Regions from separate parts of the Bacillus sp. A015 genome, predicted to be linked through region 1. Evidence: a T-box and tRNA genes for the amino acid it is inferred to sense, from the RefSeq annotation. Region 1 holds a T-box; the other holds one or more tRNA genes.
The links. The T-box of region 1 lies ahead of serS (serine--tRNA ligase). A T-box ahead of a tRNA ligase gene usually reads a tRNA of that ligase, here a tRNA-Ser.
Positions count from the first base shown of each region.

Region 1 (7,924 bases):
GACATGCTGTTTCCTAGTTGATAATCTACATATAATATTTTGCCGAAAAGAGGGGGATTTACTAATGTGGGAAAGTAAATTTTCAAAAGAAGGTTTGACGTTTGACGATGTTTTGCTTGTTCCAGCAAAGTCTGAGGTACTTCCGCGTGATGTCGATTTATCAGTTGAGTTAACAAGCACATTAAAGCTAAACATTCCAATTATTAGTGCAGGAATGGACACTGTGACAGAATCACAAATGGCGATTGCAATGGCACGTCAAGGCGGTCTTGGTATTATTCATAAGAACATGTCCATTGAACAGCAAGCAGAACAAGTGGATAAAGTAAAACGCTCAGAGCGTGGCGTTATTACAAATCCATTCTTTTTAACACCAGAGCATCAAGTATTCGATGCAGAGCATTTAATGGGTAAATACCGTATTTCTGGTGTGCCGATTGTAAACAACGAACAAGATCAAAAGCTTGTTGGTATTATTACGAACCGTGACCTTCGTTTCATTTCGGATTATTCAATGAAGATTAGCGATGTGATGACAAAAGAGGAACTTGTTACAGCTTCTGTTGGAACAACATTAGAAGAAGCTGAAAAAATCCTACAGCAATACAAAATTGAAAAATTACCTCTTTTAGATGACGAAGGAACGTTAAAAGGTCTCATCACAATCAAAGATATTGAAAAAGTGATTGAATTCCCTAACTCCTCTAAAGATGCACATGGCCGTTTAATTGTTGGTGCCGCTGTTGGTGTCACTGGCGATACAATGACTCGTGTGAAAAAATTAGTAGAAGCCAATGTTGATGTCGTTGTCATTGATACAGCACACGGGCATTCTCAAGGCGTTCTAAATACTGTATCAAAAATCCGTGAAACGTATCCTTCTCTTAACATCATTGCTGGTAATGTTGCAACAGCTGAAGCAACGAAAGCATTGTTTGAAGCAGGAGCAGATATTGTGAAAGTCGGTATCGGACCAGGATCAATTTGTACAACACGTGTTGTTGCAGGTGTTGGTGTACCACAAATCACAGCGATTTATGACTGTGCAACAGAAGCAAGAAAACATGGTAAATCTATTATTGCAGATGGTGGAATTAAATATTCAGGTGATATCGTGAAAGCACTAGCATCTGGTGGACATGCCGTTATGCTCGGAAGCCTTTTAGCTGGTACATCTGAAAGCCCAGGAGAAACAGAAATTTTCCAAGGTAGACGCTTCAAAGTTTATCGCGGTATGGGTTCTGTTGCTGCAATGGAAAAAGGAAGTAAAGACCGTTACTTCCAAGAAGATAATAAAAAATTCGTTCCAGAAGGTATCGAAGGCCGTACACCATACAAAGGACCTGTCGTTGATACAGTGTACCAACTAGTTGGCGGCATTCGTTCTGGTATGGGCTATTGTGGAACACAAGACTTACGCACACTTAGAGAAGAAGCTCAGTTCATTCGCATGACTGGTGCAGGTCTTCGTGAGAGTCATCCACATGATGTACAAATTACAAAAGAATCACCAAACTACACAATTTCTTGATAAATTGTGACAATCAAATTACATTTGACAGGGTCTATGACTCTGTCTATTTTTTTTGTCTTTATTGTGATAAAATTTATACTGTTGTGTTGAAATAAGCCCTTGTGGATTAAATATATATGAAAAACGTCGAAAAAAGATGAATACGGAGGTATGACGATTGAACAGCAAGATGTTGAAACAGCTTATGGTCTCTATCCTTGCACTGGCATTGATTGTTACAGCTTTTACACCAATGTCCAAAGCAAAAGCGGCTGAAGATCCATTTAATGTAAATGCGAAAGCAGCCATCCTTATTGAAGCTTCTACAGGTAAAATTCTTTATAGTAAAAACGCAGAACAAAGACTGCCTATTGCAAGTATGGCAAAGATGATGACAGAGTATCTATTGCTAGAGGCTATTTCTGAAGGCAAAGTGAAATGGGATCAAACGTATACGCCAGATGATTATGTATACGAAATTTCTCAGGATCGCAGTTTATCCAACGTTCCTTTGAGAAAAGATGGCTCGTATACAGTCAAAGAACTTTATCAAGCAACGGCTATTTATTCAGCAAATGCAGCAGCGATTGGCCTAGCAGAGGTGATCGCTGGATCAGAATCGAAGTTCGTTGAAAAAATGAACGCAAAAGCGAAAGAACTAGGTTTAACAAACTACAAATTCGTCAATGCAACTGGACTAGAAAATAAAGACTTACATGGCAAACAGCCAAAGGGTACGGGTCCTGATGAAGAAAGTGAAGTATCTGCGAAGGATTTGGCATTGCTTGCACAGCATCTCATCAAAGACCATCCAGAAATTCTTGAAACAGCAAGTATCGCGAAAACAAAGTTCAGAGAAGGCACAGACGATGAAATGGACATGCCAAACTGGAACTTCATGCTTAAAGGGCTTGTGAAAGAATATGAAGGAGTAGACGGTCTAAAAACGGGCTCTACTGACTCAGCTGGTTCTAGCTTCACAGGTACAGCAAAGCGTGGTGACATGCGTGTGATCGCAGTCATCCTAAATGCAAAAGGAAATATTCATACAGCACGTTTCGACGTGGCGAAAAAACTGTTTGACTATGCTTTTAAAAACTTTACGATGAAAGAAATGTACAAAAAAGGTCAACAGATCAAGGGAAATGAAAACATCGAAGTCGATAAAGGGAAAGATAAAGAAGTACCTGTCGTAACAAAAGAAGCTTTCTCTGTGCCAGTAAAAAATGGCGATGAGAAGAGCTATAAAGCAAAAGTAAATATCGAGAAAAAGAACCTAGAAGCTCCTATTAAAAAAGGAACGAAGGTTGGCAGGCTGACGACTTCTTATTCTGGTGATGAGAAGGACTACGGCTATTTGAATAAAGACCAATCAGGTGTTGAGCTTGTGACGAAAACAGGCGATGAAAAAGCAAACTGGTTCATCCTTGCAATGCGCGGTATAGGTGGATTCTTCGCTGGCATTTGGGGCGGAATCGTTGATACAGTAAAAGGTTGGTTCTAATAAAAAACTGCTCTCATGCATAGAGAGCAGTTTTTTTATCGTTAAAAGAAAAGTGATTGTTTATGATTTTGAGGTGTGGACAAAGCCTGCTGAAAAATACCACATAACTTTTCCATGCCTTCGGTCAATGCCTTTTCATTCACATAAGAAAAGCTGAGGCGTATATAATTCTGCTTTGGCTCTCCAGGATAGCAGACAGAGCCTGGCAGAAAGGTGATTTGCTGCTTACGCGCCTCATGTAAGAGTGCACGTGTATCGACCCAGGAAGGAAAGCTGAGCCATAAATTGAGCCCGCCCTGTGGTATTTGCCACGTGACGTCCTTCGGTGCATGCTTTGTCAAAACATCCATCATTAAATCGCGTCTTACTTTCAAGGCAGTTCTTAACTTTTTCGTATGATCAATCATTTTCTTCGATGTCAGAAACGGTAATATGGCCTTTTGTGTGAGAAGAGGGCTGCCTAAATCATTATTGGCCTTAGCCGCTAATAAACGGTTAAATATAGAGCCTGACGCTGTAATAATCCCAATTCTGCACCCTGGAGCCAGTGTTTTACTTAATCCTCGTAAATAAATGACGTGTCCATCGTGATCCAGACTTTTGATTGGTGCTGGCGGCTTCTTTTCAAAATAAAGCTCACGATAAGGATCATCTTCTACAATGAGACAATCAATGCTTTGTGCCAGTGAGAGAAGCTGTTTTCTGCGCTTCATTGACATACTGGCGCCTGTCGGACTGTGAAAAGTAGGGATCGTATAGATGAGCTTTGGTTTATATTTATCGCAAATGCTTTGAAGCTGCTTCATGTTCATCCCTTCATGATCGACTGGGACCGTAATGATTCTTGCCCCTCTGCCCATAAAGACATCAATCGCGCCTGGATAGGTGGGTGCCTCCATGACGACCACATCATCCGGCCCGATAAACGTACGTGCCACCAGATCAAGCCCTTGCTGAGAACCACTTGTCACTAGGATATTTTCAGGAGTAGAAGGCACATCTAATTTTTCTAAAAAAGACTGAATGACCTGCCGAAGCTGAAGATCACCTTGTATTTCTCCGTACTTCGACATAATTTGAGGATGCCTCGCTAGTACATGCTGCATTTCTTTTTCTAAATACCGGTTAGGTAAAAGTCCTGGATCGATCATAGAGGAAGAAAGGTTAATGGCTTCTTCTACATAATGATACTGAGCGAATTGAGACCTTGGTAAGTAATCTGGAATGGACAACTGCCAATCGAAAGAGGTAGATGATTGAACCGGGATGTCAGTTTGCTCATGCTGCTCATCCACAAAAGTTCCTTTACCTTGCACAGTTGTTAAATATCCGTCGTCCTTAAGCCGTGTGTATGCCTTTGCTGCTGTGACAAGACTTACATTGAGCTGCTTCGCTAAATCACGTACAGTCGGCAGCTTCTCCCCCTGCTGAAGCAGACCCGATTGAATGTGATCAACGATTGAAAAGTAAATCTGATTTGAAAGAGATGTATCTGAATGTCGATGGATATCAATATGCATGAGAATCCTCCAATGAATGCAAAATTGTTATACACGGTTTTGAATTGTTATAGTTGCATTATAGCATGTAAATCACACTTAAAAGAGAAAAGGGCAACTTTTTAGCCGACATTCCTTTATATATAAGGGGTTATCCTTTTTTATCAGCTGATTGAATTGTTATACTATTCTCTTTATTGTTATACTGTCTCGCTTGTATGATAGAGATGTTGAATCAATCGAATAGACAAATGGGAGGAAACAATTGTGAGCAATAAGGGAACTGAACGAGTAAAACGTGGAATGGCAGAAATGCAAAAGGGTGGCGTCATTATGGATGTCGTCAATGCTGAGCAGGCAAAAATCGCAGAAGAAGCAGGTGCGGTGGCAGTCATGGCACTAGAACGAGTACCAGCTGATATCCGTGCGGCAGGCGGTGTTGCCCGAATGGCAGACCCAAGAATCGTGGAAGAAGTACAAAATGCGGTAACGATTCCAGTCATGGCAAAAGCACGTATCGGCCACATCGTGGAGGCTCGTGTTCTTGAAGCGCTTGGTGTTGATTATATCGATGAGAGTGAAGTGCTAACGCCCGCTGATGAGGAATTCCATTTAAATAAAAATGAATACACCGTACCTTTTGTATGTGGATGTCGTGACCTAGGTGAGGCAACCCGCCGTATTGCAGAAGGCGCATCCATGCTGCGGACGAAAGGAGAACCTGGGACAGGCAACATTGTAGAAGCAGTCCGCCATATGAGAAAGGTCAATGCTCAGATTCGAAAAGTAGCGGCGATGAGTGAAGATGAACTGATGACAGAAGCAAAGAATCTAGGAGCACCTTATGAATTATTGCTTCAGATCAAAAAAGAAGGCAAGCTGCCTGTTGTTAACTTTGCAGCTGGAGGCGTTGCGACACCAGCAGATGCTGCGTTAATGATGCAGCTTGGAGCAGACGGCGTATTTGTCGGATCTGGTATTTTTAAATCAGAACATCCTGCTAAATTTGCAAAAGCCATTGTAGAAGCAACGACTCATTTCACCGATTACCGTCTCATTGCAGAACTTTCTAAAGAATTGGGAACAGCCATGAAAGGAATTGAAATTTCAAATCTACTGCCAGAAGAGCGTATGCAAGAGCGTGGCTGGTAATTAAGGAGCGCAAACGAACATGCTAACAATTGGTGTACTAGGGCTTCAAGGTGCGGTGAGAGAGCATATTCAATCGATTGAAGCTTGTGGCGCAGAAGGAAAGATCATCAAACGAGTAGAAGAGCTAGAAGCCGTTGACGGTCTAATTATCCCTGGTGGAGAAAGTACGACGATGAGAAGACTCATGGATACGTACCAATTGATTGACCCGATCAAAGCGTTCGCTGCTCAAGGGAAACCAATTTTCGGGACGTGTGCCGGTTTGATTATGCTGGCAAAGTATATAGAAGATCGAGAAGATGCTCATCTTGGACTGTTAAATGTATCTGTTGCACGTAATTCATTTGGCAGACAGGTAGACAGCTTTGAAGCAGATGTAGAAGTGAAAGGACTGGATGCGCCGTTTACAGGGGTGTTTATCCGTGCGCCTCATATCGTCAGCGCAGATGATAGCGTAGAGGTCTTGGCTGAATATGATGGCAGGATTGTGATGGCGAAAGAAAACAATATCTTAGGTTGTTCTTTTCATCCAGAGCTGACAGACGACCACCGGTTAACGCAGCTGTTTGTTGAGATGGTGAAGTCCTACAAAACGAAGACGCTGTATAAAACGGTTGAAAAGAGATAAAACTTATAGTACATTAAAATCACAATCAAAGATCGAAAAAGCGTTGACGGGAAATAGTAAGAAGCCCCTCTTTCTCAGAGAGCCGATGGTTGGTGAGAATCGGTGAAAGATGCATTCTGAATCCATCCTTGAGCGAAATGCTGAAACACGAGAAGTAAGCATTTACGGTGATGCCGTTACAGAGGAAAGAGGAAAGCATGATTTTGCATGTTTTCAATCAGGGTGGCAACGCGAGAGCTCTCGTCCCTTTCATGGGATGAGGGCTCTTTTTATTTTTCGATAAAAAAGGAGTGTAACACATGCTGGATATTAAACAACTGCGCACGGACTTTGATCAAATCAAAGAAAAGTTAGCACACCGAGGCGAAGATTTAGCTGATTTTGATAAGTTTGGTGAACTAGATCAAAAAAGAAGAGAATTAATCGGTAAAACAGAAGAATTAAAGAGCCGAAGAAATGAAGTATCACAGCAAGTGGCCGTTCTAAAAAGAGAAAAGAAAGACGCCGATCACATTATTCAAGAAATGCGTGAGGTCGGAGATGAGATTAAGAAGCTGGATGATGAATTAAGAACAGTAGAAGAAAGCCTGCAACACATCCTGTTCTCAATTCCGAATATCCCTCATGACTCTGTACCAGTTGGTGAAACAGAAGATGACAACATTGAAGTGAGAAAATGGGGTGAACAGCCAGCATTCTCATTTGAGCCAAAACCGCATTGGGACGTAGCGGATGAGTTAGATATTCTAGATTTTGAACGTGCAGGAAAAGTGACAGGAAGCCGTTTCGTTTTTTATAAAGGGCTTGGTGCACGCTTAGAGCGCGCACTTTATAACTTCATGCTCGATTTACATGTGGATGAGTTTGGTTTTACTGAAGTGCTTCCGCCTTACATGGTCAACAGAGCAAGCATGACAGGAACTGGCCAGCTTCCAAAGTTTGAAGAGGATGCTTTTAAAATTCGAGAAGAAGATTATTTCCTCATTCCAACGGCTGAAGTGCCAATCACCAACATGCACCGTGACGAAATTCTTGAAGGAGAGCAGCTGCCAATCAATTATGCAGCATTCAGTGCTTGCTTTAGATCAGAAGCTGGATCTGCCGGCAGAGATACACGCGGACTCATCCGTCAGCATCAATTCAACAAGGTAGAGCTCGTAAAATTTGTTAGACCAGAAGATTCTTATGATGAATTAGAGAAACTAACGAATCAAGCAGAAAAAGTTCTTCAGCTATTGAACCTGCCATATCGTGTCATGAGCATGTGTACGGGAGATTTAGGTTTCACAGCTGCGAAGAAATACGATATCGAAGTATGGATTCCGAGCCAAAATACGTATCGTGAAATTTCTTCTTGCAGTAACTTTGAAGCGTTTCAAGCAAGACGAGCAAACATTCGTTTCCGCCCAGAGCCTAAAGCAAAGCCGGAGCATGTCCATACATTAAATGGATCTGGTTTAGCGGTAGGAAGAACCGTGGCAGCCATTTTAGAAAACTACCAACAAGAGGACGGTACAGTGATCATTCCTGAAGTGCTGCGTCCTTATATGGGAAATAAAGAAGTGATGAAATAAGATGCCGTTATGGCATCTTATTCAGATTGTAGAGAAACTCATGTTTTTCTACAA
Region 1 covers NZ_JBSPZB010000038.1:1,108-9,031, forward strand. The annotation lists gene guaB (IMP dehydrogenase) at 65-1,531, shown strand; gene ACSLGF_RS18455 (D-alanyl-D-alanine carboxypeptidase family protein) at 1,692-3,017, shown strand; gene pdxR (MocR-like pyridoxine biosynthesis transcription factor PdxR) at 3,059-4,537, opposite strand; gene pdxS (pyridoxal 5'-phosphate synthase lyase subunit PdxS) at 4,784-5,668, shown strand; gene pdxT (pyridoxal 5'-phosphate synthase glutaminase subunit PdxT) at 5,688-6,296, shown strand; T-box leader at 6,331-6,547, shown strand; gene serS (serine--tRNA ligase) at 6,596-7,870, shown strand.

Region 2 (10,065 bases), on a different contig from region 1:
TAGGCTCCACTTTCTAAAGGAATACTTTTATCATGGCGGTGTAGCTCAGCTGGCTAGAGCGTACGGTTCATACCCGTGAGGTCGGGGGTTCGATCCCCTCCGCCGCTATAAAGGACCTTTAGCTCAGTTGGTTAGAGCAGACGGCTCATAACCGTCCGGTCGTAGGTTCGAGTCCTACAAGGTCCACCATCTATACGGAGGAATACCCAAGTCCGGCTGAAGGGATCGGTCTTGAAAACCGACAGGGGTGTCAAAGCCCGCGGGGGTTCGAATCCCTCTTCCTCCGCCATATTTTTAAAAAAACCATATCATCGCGGGGTGGAGCAGTTCGGTAGCTCGTCGGGCTCATAACCCGAAGGTCGCAGGTTCAAATCCTGCCCCCGCAACCAAATTTTTTCTTATCTCTATATTGGTCCGGTAGTTCAGTTGGTTAGAATGCCTGCCTGTCACGCAGGAGGTCGCGGGTTCGAGTCCCGTCCGGACCGCCATTTTTAAATAAATACATGGCTCGGTAGCTCAGTTGGTAGAGCAACGGACTGAAAATCCGTGTGTCGGCGGTTCGATTCCGTCCCGAGCCACTTTTAAATAAATATTGACAGTATGGCGGTTGTGGCGAAGTGGTTAACGCACCAGATTGTGGCTCTGGCACTCGTGGGTTCGATTCCCATCAATCGCCCCATACATATTTTTGCGGGTGTAGTTTAGTGGTAAAACCTCAGCCTTCCAAGCTGATGTCGTGGGTTCGATTCCCATCACCCGCTCCATTTGTATATCGTTCATGGGCCTGTAGCTCAGCTGGTTAGAGCGCACGCCTGATAAGCGTGAGGTCGGTGGTTCGAGTCCACTCAGGCCCACCATGATCTTCCGCAGTAGCTCAGTGGTAGAGCTATCGGCTGTTAACCGATCGGTCGTAGGTTCGAATCCTACCTGCGGAGCCAAATGGAGAAGTACTCAAGTGGCTGAAGAGGCGCCCCTGCTAAGGGTGTAGGTCGCGCAAGCGGCGCGAGGGTTCAAATCCCTCCTTCTCCGCCATTTATCTGGCCCGTTGGTCAAGCGGTTAAGACACCGCCCTTTCACGGCGGTAACACGGGTTCGAATCCCGTACGGGTCATTTTGAAAAGAGATCTTCCATAGATCTCTTTTTTCTTTTCATCAAAACGAAAGACCGCCATCGCGGTCTTTTTTTACATATTCATGGAATAGATCGTATAAGACAAGTATGTCGCAAAGAACCCCCATAAGACATAAGGGATCAGTAAAATTGAAACGACTTTGCTGAGCTTACGTGAGACGATGACAAGTGCAAGTGCTGTCAGTGCAACAAGCAGGCAGTCGATGGTAGCGGCAAACAAATCTTTTTGTGTAAATTGAAAAAAGCTAAAGGCTTGATTGAAGACATAATTTAAAAGAAAAAGAATCCAAAACGGTAAAGTGATTTTTTGAAATCCATACTTCCCATAAATAATCGCTGCGGACAACGAGATGAGAGCAAATAAGACAGCCCACACAGCTCCAATCACACCCCCACTAGGTGTCCATTCCGGTTTGTTTAATGCATCATACCATTCTCTGTCAATAGGGAACAAGAACCCTGCAATAGAAAATAGTGCGTATGTAATAAAGAAGACGATAATCGCCCAAATGATACTTTTTCTAGCCATCAAGAATCTCCTCCAATCAAATTCACTCTTAAAGTGATTTCCTAATTATTACATGATATAAACATAAAGCCCCCAGTATGAGGGGGCTATTGATTTTTTTCTGTATAAGGTTCTTCTTCGTACGGCTTCAAGTCACCAAACACCGTCATGACGCCTTCTTCATCTAATGCATCTTCATAGGCTTCGTGTGCTTTATTCGGATACACCTTGCTTGCTTTGCCTTCGATATCAGCAGCTGCGAATCCTTCATAGTCTTCAACATAATCTTCATCTTCTGATTGTGTATACACATCATCGTATGTTTCGGGAGGAAATTCCATATCGGACGGGGTATCAGAGTTGCCGTAGCGTTCTACGTCTTGATATGCATCTTCTCCATCGTAGGCAGCACTTTCTTCATTTTCAAATTGTCCTGATGGTGGATTTAACAAATCCTCTTCAATGGGACGATTTTGTGAAACGGTCTGCTCTTTTGAATGCTCTGTGCATGTGACGGCGGTAGGCAAGGCCTCTAAGCGTTCTTTAGGAATAGGGGCTTTACATACCTTACACACACCATAAGAGCCGTCTGCGATTGCTTGGAGTGCTTCATTGATGTCTGACAAATGTTCATGTGCCAAACTGTTTAAGGCGATATCTTTTCCGCGCTCGAACAGTTCTGTTCCTTGGTCACCAGGATGGTTGTCATAGGCAGACAGTTCTCCGACTGCATCATAAGGAAATGATACTTTTTGTTCATCGTCATGGCTATTGGCTTCAATTTCTTGTTTTTCATCGAGAAGTCGCTGCTTCAAATGATGTAATTCGTCTTTAGACAACAATGCGATCATCCTTTCATATCAAACATATTGTTAGTATGAGCAGTTTTGCATGTAAGACTTGTTCCAATTTGAAGCAATTCCTGATAAAAAAACGCCTGCGGCTGCAGGCGTTGTATATTACGCAATATAATATTGTAATATCAATGCGATCGTTAACAGGAAACCGAAAAATGTATTGGTTTGAGCTGTAGACTTCATGGCATTCATTAATTCAATTGGCTTTTCTTTTTGCTTAAACTCTTTAATGGCTGTATATGCTTTCGGCACACTGAGTAAAACAAGAAGGCTCCAAAGGCCAATGATATCTGTGAGGATATAAACAAAAATGAGTACATATGATACCAAAAACATGGAAAGTAGAATGTTTACTGCAGTTTTTCGTCCAGCAAGGATAGCAAGTGTTTTACGTCCATTTTCCTTATCGCCGTCTAAATCCCGGATATTGTTCGACAGTAAGATGGCTCCAACTAAAATAGAAATCGGCAATGACACGAGAACAGCTTTTGACGTCAGTGTTCCTGTTTGGATATAGAAACTAATAAGGATGATTCCTAATCCCATAAAAGCACCTGACACAAGTTCTCCAAATGGTGTATAAGCAATTGGTACAGGTCCACCGGTATAGAAATAGCCTGCTGCCATACAAATAAGTCCTATAAGTGCAATCCACCAGCTAGACATCATGCAAATATAAATCCCAAGGAATAAAGAGAGCGCGAATAATGCATAAGCGAGGCTGAGAACTGTTTTTGGCTTCACACCATTTCTAACAATGGCGCCGCCGATGCCGACAGATTTCTCATTGTCCAACCCGCGAACATAGTCAAAATACTCATTAAACATGTTCGTTGCGATTTGGATAAACATAGATGCAAATAGCATAGCTAAAAATAGCCCAACATGTATTTGACCACTTGGAAGTGCTAGAACAGTTCCTAAAGTAACGGGAATAAATGCCGCTGTTAATGTATGCGGTCGTAATAAATTCCACCAAATCCGCCAGTTCTTATCAGGCTTAATCGGTGAAAGCTGATCTGTTATCGATTGATGCTGCATAAAATATACTCCTTTAAATAAAAAAATACGTACACGTCCAAATTCCAGTTTAGCAAAGTTCAAAAAGGTGTCAATATATTGATGCGATGAAACCTGAAAAAGATGTTTGCTAATCGTTGCCATATCGAGAGAAAGCTTAATTTTGGGACAAGTCTTGCCATTTTTCTTTAGATGCTCTCGTTTCGATAAGCGGGAGCGAAAAAATCTTGAAAGCGTGATATAATAAGGATTCGAGGTTTTAAAAGCTGTTTTCTTTACTAAGTTCATCTGTTAAGGTTTATAATAGAAAAACAGGTCATTCGACATACTCGAATGTTCATGTATTTTTCACATGATGGTTTTATTTTTTTATGTTATTTCATGGATTTTGGAGGAATGTATCATGGTGACAACAGTGCAAAGTACTTTCCGGCAGGAAGCGCTTGCGACATTAGAAGAAGCGAATAACGTCAACCATGCTGTTTTGATAAGCTACTCCAGAAGAGTTGACGATCTGGATCCTCTTGCCTTTTTCCAAAGCGGTGAAGCGGATTTTTTAGGCGAGCGGTTTTTTTGGTCTGATCCAGAAAGCCAAATGATATTTTCTGGACTTGGCAGAGCGGCCGTCATTAAATCATCTGAGCAAGGCAAGGAACGATTCGAGACAGTTCATCATGAATGGGAACAGCTAAAACAGCACATGTTCCATTTTCATGATGAGAAGGAGTTAAAGCAAGCGGCTGTTGGTCCGCTTTTATTTGGGGGATTTTCATTTGATCCGTATGAAGAGAAGGCGCGTCACTGGGAAGCATTTGGCGAGGCTCATTTTTTTGTGCCATCTATGATGCTGACTGTCTCAAAAGAAGGCACGTTTCTTACGATCAATGAATGGAAGCAGGTGGACGGGAATGTTCATCAGCTCATTCAAGAGTTAGAACAGAAAGCTTCTCGTTTCGAGACATTGCCGGTACGAACTGATGGACAAGCTGAGCTAGTTCATATGGAAGAGCTGGATGTTAAGGAATGGATGAAGGCGATCCATGAAGCGACAGAACACATTCGTGCGAACGAATATGAAAAGGTTGTTTTAGCAAGAGAAGTCTTGCTTCACTATAAAAATCAAATTGAACTTGCTCCACTATTAGCAGAATTATTAAAGCACCAAACGACGAGTTATGTATTTGCTATAGAACAGGGAAGACAAGCGTTTGTCGGGGCCACACCGGAACGTTTAGTCAAAAAAAGCGGTGATGAAGTCTTTTCATCATGCTTAGCAGGTTCCATTGTACGCGGGAAAGATGAAATCGAAGATCAAGCATTAGGTGAGGAACTGCTTCACGATGAGAAGAATTTGATTGAACATCAAATTGTCGTCAATATGATTGAGCAAGCATTTGAGGCAAACTGCCATCATGTGCATAAACCTCATCAACCAAGTCTTTATAAAACAAAAAACATTCAGCATTTATTTACACCGATTGTAGGAGAAATCAAAAGCAGCTGTTCCCTCTTTTCATTAATAGAGCAGCTCCATCCAACACCAGCATTAGGAGGATATCCGAAGGAAAAGGCGGTTGGGGTAATCCGTGAAATTGAACCGCTGAAACGTGGTTGGTATGCCGCACCGGTTGGCTGGATCGATTCTCAGGACAATGGAGAATTTGCTGTAGCGATTCGGTCAGGTCTTATTGAGGAAGAACATGTTCGTTTGTTCGCTGGCTGCGGAATTGTCGAGAATTCCCTTGCAAAGCAGGAGTACGAGGAAACGCAAGTGAAATTAAGACCAATGCTGTCTGCTCTTGGAGGTCGTCCGATTGAATAATCATATCATGACAACATATATTGGCAGATTGATGGATGAATTTGTACAAGGTGGTGTGAAAGAGGCGGTTGTCTGTCCTGGTTCCCGTTCAACCCCGCTTGCGATGCTGGCTCTTGCTCATCAAGACATCCATGTCCATGTGTTAGTGGATGAACGGTCTGCTGCTTTTTATGCGCTGGGTCTTGCGAAAGCGAGTCAAAAACCAGTGCTGCTCATTTGTACATCAGGTACGGCAGCTGCTAACTTTTACCCAGCCATTGTAGAGGCTCATTATTCCCGGGTACCACTCATTGTTTTAACTGCTGATCGGCCGCACGAATTGAGGGAAGTTGGGGCTCCTCAAGCGATTGATCAGCAATTCTTATTCGGTAAGTTTGTTAAATGGTTCACAGACTTAGCATTGCCTGAAGAAAGTCAAACGATGCTGCGGTATGTACAGACTGCTGCCGCTAGAGCAAGTCACATCTCAATGCAGGAGCCAAAGGGACCTGTTCAGGTCAATGTGCCACTGAGAGAACCATTGGTTCCTGATCTGTCCATTGATCCTTTTCATAGAGAAGCAAAAGACACGAAAAAAGTATTAGCAACAGGTCACGCTTTCCCAAATGATCATGTCATGTCTGAATTAGTGTCAATTCTGAACCAATCTACAAGAGGGCTAATTGTTGCTGGTGAACTTCATACGAAAGAAGAGCAAGAGGCAGTGTTACGTCTTTCGAAAGCCTTTCATTTTCCCATTTTAGCTGACCCGCTTTCTCATTTGCGAAATGGGCATGAATATGAAGAGTTGATTATCGATGCGTATGATTCTTTATTGAAAGATGAAGCATTACAGCAGCATCTATTGCCTGATATGGTGATTCGTTTTGGACCGATGCCTGTGTCTAAGCCTTTATTCAAGTGGTTGGAAAAGCATGCAGAAGTGAAGCAGATTGTGGTAGATGCTGGCGGAGGTTTTCGTGATCCTGGATTAAGTGCATCATACGTGATTGAAAGTCATGTGGCTACTTTTGTAGGTGAAGTCTTAAATAGAGCGGATCAACGAGAGGATACAAATTACTTAAACTGCTGGCAGCGTGTCAATTCTTCTTTTAGAACGCATGCAGCCCAATATTCTGATGAGGATCTGGCATTCGAGGGAAATGTGTATCGTCAGCTTCAGCACCTCTTACCAAAGGAGAGTGTCCTTTTTATCGGAAATAGTATGCCGATTCGTGATGTGGATACATTTTTTGAAACTCAGTCGACACCTTTTCGTATGATGGCGAATCGCGGGGCAAATGGCATTGACGGCGTTGTGTCCACAGCACTTGGAACGTATGCGGCTTTGAAACAACCGATCACCTTGGTCATTGGAGACTTGTCTTTTTACCATGATATGAATGGGCTTCTTGCAGCTAAGCTGATGCAGATCCCACTGACGGTTGTTTTGTTAAATAATGATGGTGGAGGAATTTTTTCTTTCCTTCCGCAAGCATCTGATGAACCGTATTATGAGAAACTCTTTGGTACGCCGACTGGGCTGAATTTTGAGTATGCATCGAAGCTGTATGGGGGAACCTATTCGAAGCCAACAACGAAGCAAGAATTACACGATGTGTACATGGCGCATATACATGAACCTCGCCTTCATTTAATCGAGATTGAAACAGACAGGCATTCTCGTGTAGGCAAGCATCGTCAAATGATGGATGAGATATTGGGGGAAGTGAAAAAAGAATGCCTTCTCTCATAATACGAATGCGTGATGGTGTGGCGTATGAGGTGGTGGATCAAAACCCATCGGCTGAGAATGCCACGTTATGCTTACACGGTTTCACAGGGAGTGCAGCTTCTTGGCAGTTCTTGAATGCCTATACGAAGAATACAAGATTGATTCAGGTCAGCTTGCTTGGTCATGGCCGCACGGACTCGCCAGAAAGCGTGAGAAGATATGCGATGTCACAGCAGCTGGCAGATCTTGCAGAGATTTTAAATCAATTAAAGCTTCACAAAGTGAATATTCTCGGATATTCTATGGGAGGGCGTATTGCTTTATCATTTGCCTCCCGTTATCCAGAACGTGTAAACAAACTGATTCTTGAGAGTACTTCTCCAGGACTTCATTCTTTCAAGGAGCGGATGACAAGGCTAAAGCATGATCATCAGCTGGCTCAAAAGATTAGACATGGAGGCTTAACTCAGTTTGTGGATTTTTGGGAGAACATTCCGCTGTTTGCTTCGCAGAAATCTTTACCCGCAGGTAGACTGGCTCAACTGAGAGAGGATAGATTAAAAGCCAATCCTCTTGGGCTAGCTCGCAGCTTAGAAGGCATAGGGACTGGTTCACAGCCATCGATGTGGCAGGCACTAAGGCATATCAAACTGCCTGTTTTGTTCATTTGCGGAACGCTTGATGAAAAGTTCTGTCATATCGCCAAACGTATGCAGCAGGAGCTTGAAGGCAGTCAATTCATATTGGCAGAGCATGCTGGGCATACAGTTCATGTGGAACAGCCACATTTTTTTGGTAAAATAGTAAGTGAGTTTATTTTAGCGCAAGATTAGAGGAGGAAATATTGATGGCTATTGAATGGCAAACTGAGCGTCAGTATGACGAAATTTTATATGAAACGTATCATGGGATTGCAAAGATCACCATTAACCGTCCACATGTACATAACGCGTTTACACCAAAGACCGTAAGTGAATTAATTGATGCATTTTCACGCGCTCGTGATAATTCTGATGTTGGCGTGATCGTACTTGCAGGTGCTGGAGGTAAAGCTTTCTGTTCTGGTGGAGACCAAAAAGTACGCGGCCATGGCGGTTATGTAGGAGACGATCAAATTCCACGTCTAAACGTATTAGACTTACAGCGTTTGATTCGTGTCATTCCAAAACCAGTGATCGCGATGGTTGCAGGTTATGCGATTGGCGGGGGACATGTTCTTCATGTCGTTTGTGATCTGACAATTGCAGCAGACAATGCTATTTTTGGACAAACAGGACCAAAAGTAGGCAGCTTTGATGCTGGTTATGGCTCAGGCTATCTTGCACGTATTGTTGGTCATAAGAAAGCGAGAGAAATCTGGTACTTATGCCGTCAATACAATGCACAAGAAGCACTTGATATGGGGCTTGTCAACACAGTTGTACCATTAGAGCAGCTTGAAGAAGAAACAGTGAAGTGGTGTGAGGAAATGCTGGAAAAGAGCCCGACTGCTTTACGATTCTTGAAGGCTGCATTTAATGCAGATACGGATGGATTAGCTGGGATTCAGCAATTTGCAGGGGATGCGACACTTCTTTATTACACAACAGATGAAGCAAAAGAAGGACGCGATTCCTTTAAGGAAAAACGGAAGCCGGACTTCGGTCAGTTCCCGCGTTTCCCTTGATTCAATGATATGGATGAAAACAGCTTAGTGCATCAGACTAAGCTGTTTTCTTTTACGAAAAGGAGGTGTCATGATGAAGCAACCCAATTGGCTGCTGCACCGTGCCTATTTAACGCCAGACCGAGTTGCGCTCATTTATCAAGGCAAAGAGTGGACATTTCGTGAATTAGCCTTTGAAGTAGATGAGCTTTCAAATAGACTTGCACGTACATCACTGAAAAAAGGGGAGACGGTTGCGCTTTTGATGAACAATCATCCTCAAATGGTGATGCTTGTTCATGCTTGTTTTTTATTAGGATTAAAAATCGTGCTATTGAACAATAAGTTAACAAAAGCTGAGAGGCTCTATCAGCTTGTAGATGCAAAAGCCAAGGCTTTATTAACAGAACCTGTTTATGCGAAGGATCATGATGGTGATTTACCTGTTTATACAATGGAGACTTTACCTGAAGCTGATCAAGATCATGAAAAGAAAATCGAGAAAGACTTTGATTTGAATGAAACAGCAACCATCATGTATACATCTGGAACGACAGGGCGACCAAAAGGGGTGGAGCAAACGTTTGGCAATCATTTTCATAGTGCTGTTTCCTCTGCACTGAATGTAGGCATCAGAGAGGACGACCGTTGGCTCATTGCGCTGCCCCTTTTTCATATAAGCGGCTTATCAGCTCTATTTAAATCTGTTATATATGGCATGGCTGTCGTGCTTCATCAAAAATTTGATGTTGATGAAATAAAGGATTCAATTGAACAGCATCGTGTGACGATGATATCAGTTGTTCAAACGATGTTATCCCGTTTATTAAGCAGGCTAGAAGAATGTCCGTCTTCTTTACGCTGTCTTTTATTAGGCGGAGGACCTGCGCCGTATGCAATGCTTCAAGAGAGCAAAGAGAAGGGCTTTCCTGTGTTTCAATCGTACGGTATGACGGAAACCTGCTCACAAATTGTGACACTTGCGCCTGAATTTAGTGTAGAAAAGCTTGGATCTGCGGGAAAACCTCTATTTGGATGTGAACTGAAGATTCAAAGTGGAGAACGCACTTGTCGACCTTTTGAGCATGGTGAAATTATGGTCAAAGGTGCAAATGTAATGAAAGGTTACCTTCACCGTGAAGAAGAAACCGCTGCTGCTTTTGATCAAGGCTGGCTGAAAACAGGGGATATTGGCTATGTGGATGAGGAAGGGTTTTTATTTGTGCTCGACCGACGTTCAGATTTAATTATTTCTGGTGGAGAGAATATTTATCCTGCGGAAATTGAAGCGGTTCTCTTAACACATCCGTATGTAAAAGAAGCCGGAGTGACGGGTATATATGATGATAGATGGGGAGAGGTACCTG
Region 2 covers NZ_JBSPZB010000033.1:102-10,166, forward strand. The annotation lists tRNA gene ACSLGF_RS18125 (tRNA-Ala) at 1-9, shown strand, start outside; tRNA gene ACSLGF_RS18130 (tRNA-Met) at 35-108, shown strand; tRNA gene ACSLGF_RS18135 (tRNA-Ile) at 113-189, shown strand; tRNA gene ACSLGF_RS18140 (tRNA-Ser) at 197-289, shown strand; tRNA gene ACSLGF_RS18145 (tRNA-Met) at 313-389, shown strand; tRNA gene ACSLGF_RS18150 (tRNA-Asp) at 412-488, shown strand; tRNA gene ACSLGF_RS18155 (tRNA-Phe) at 506-578, shown strand; tRNA gene ACSLGF_RS18160 (tRNA-His) at 604-679, shown strand; tRNA gene ACSLGF_RS18165 (tRNA-Gly) at 691-764, shown strand; tRNA gene ACSLGF_RS18170 (tRNA-Ile) at 781-857, shown strand; tRNA gene ACSLGF_RS18175 (tRNA-Asn) at 864-938, shown strand; tRNA gene ACSLGF_RS18180 (tRNA-Ser) at 942-1,032, shown strand; tRNA gene ACSLGF_RS18185 (tRNA-Glu) at 1,040-1,111, shown strand; gene ACSLGF_RS18190 (TspO/MBR family protein) at 1,185-1,661, opposite strand; gene ACSLGF_RS18195 (TraR/DksA C4-type zinc finger protein) at 1,748-2,482, opposite strand; gene ACSLGF_RS18200 (1,4-dihydroxy-2-naphthoate polyprenyltransferase) at 2,600-3,538, opposite strand; gene ACSLGF_RS18205 (isochorismate synthase) at 3,921-5,339, shown strand; gene menD (2-succinyl-5-enolpyruvyl-6-hydroxy-3-cyclohexene-1-carboxylic-acid synthase) at 5,332-7,074, shown strand; gene menH (2-succinyl-6-hydroxy-2,4-cyclohexadiene-1-carboxylate synthase) at 7,059-7,886, shown strand; gene menB (1,4-dihydroxy-2-naphthoyl-CoA synthase) at 7,901-8,719, shown strand; gene ACSLGF_RS18225 (o-succinylbenzoate--CoA ligase) at 8,790-10,065, shown strand, end outside.
Region 2: it encodes a tRNA-Ser, which carries the amino acid that the T-box ahead of serS (serine--tRNA ligase) is inferred to sense. The anticodon was not compared.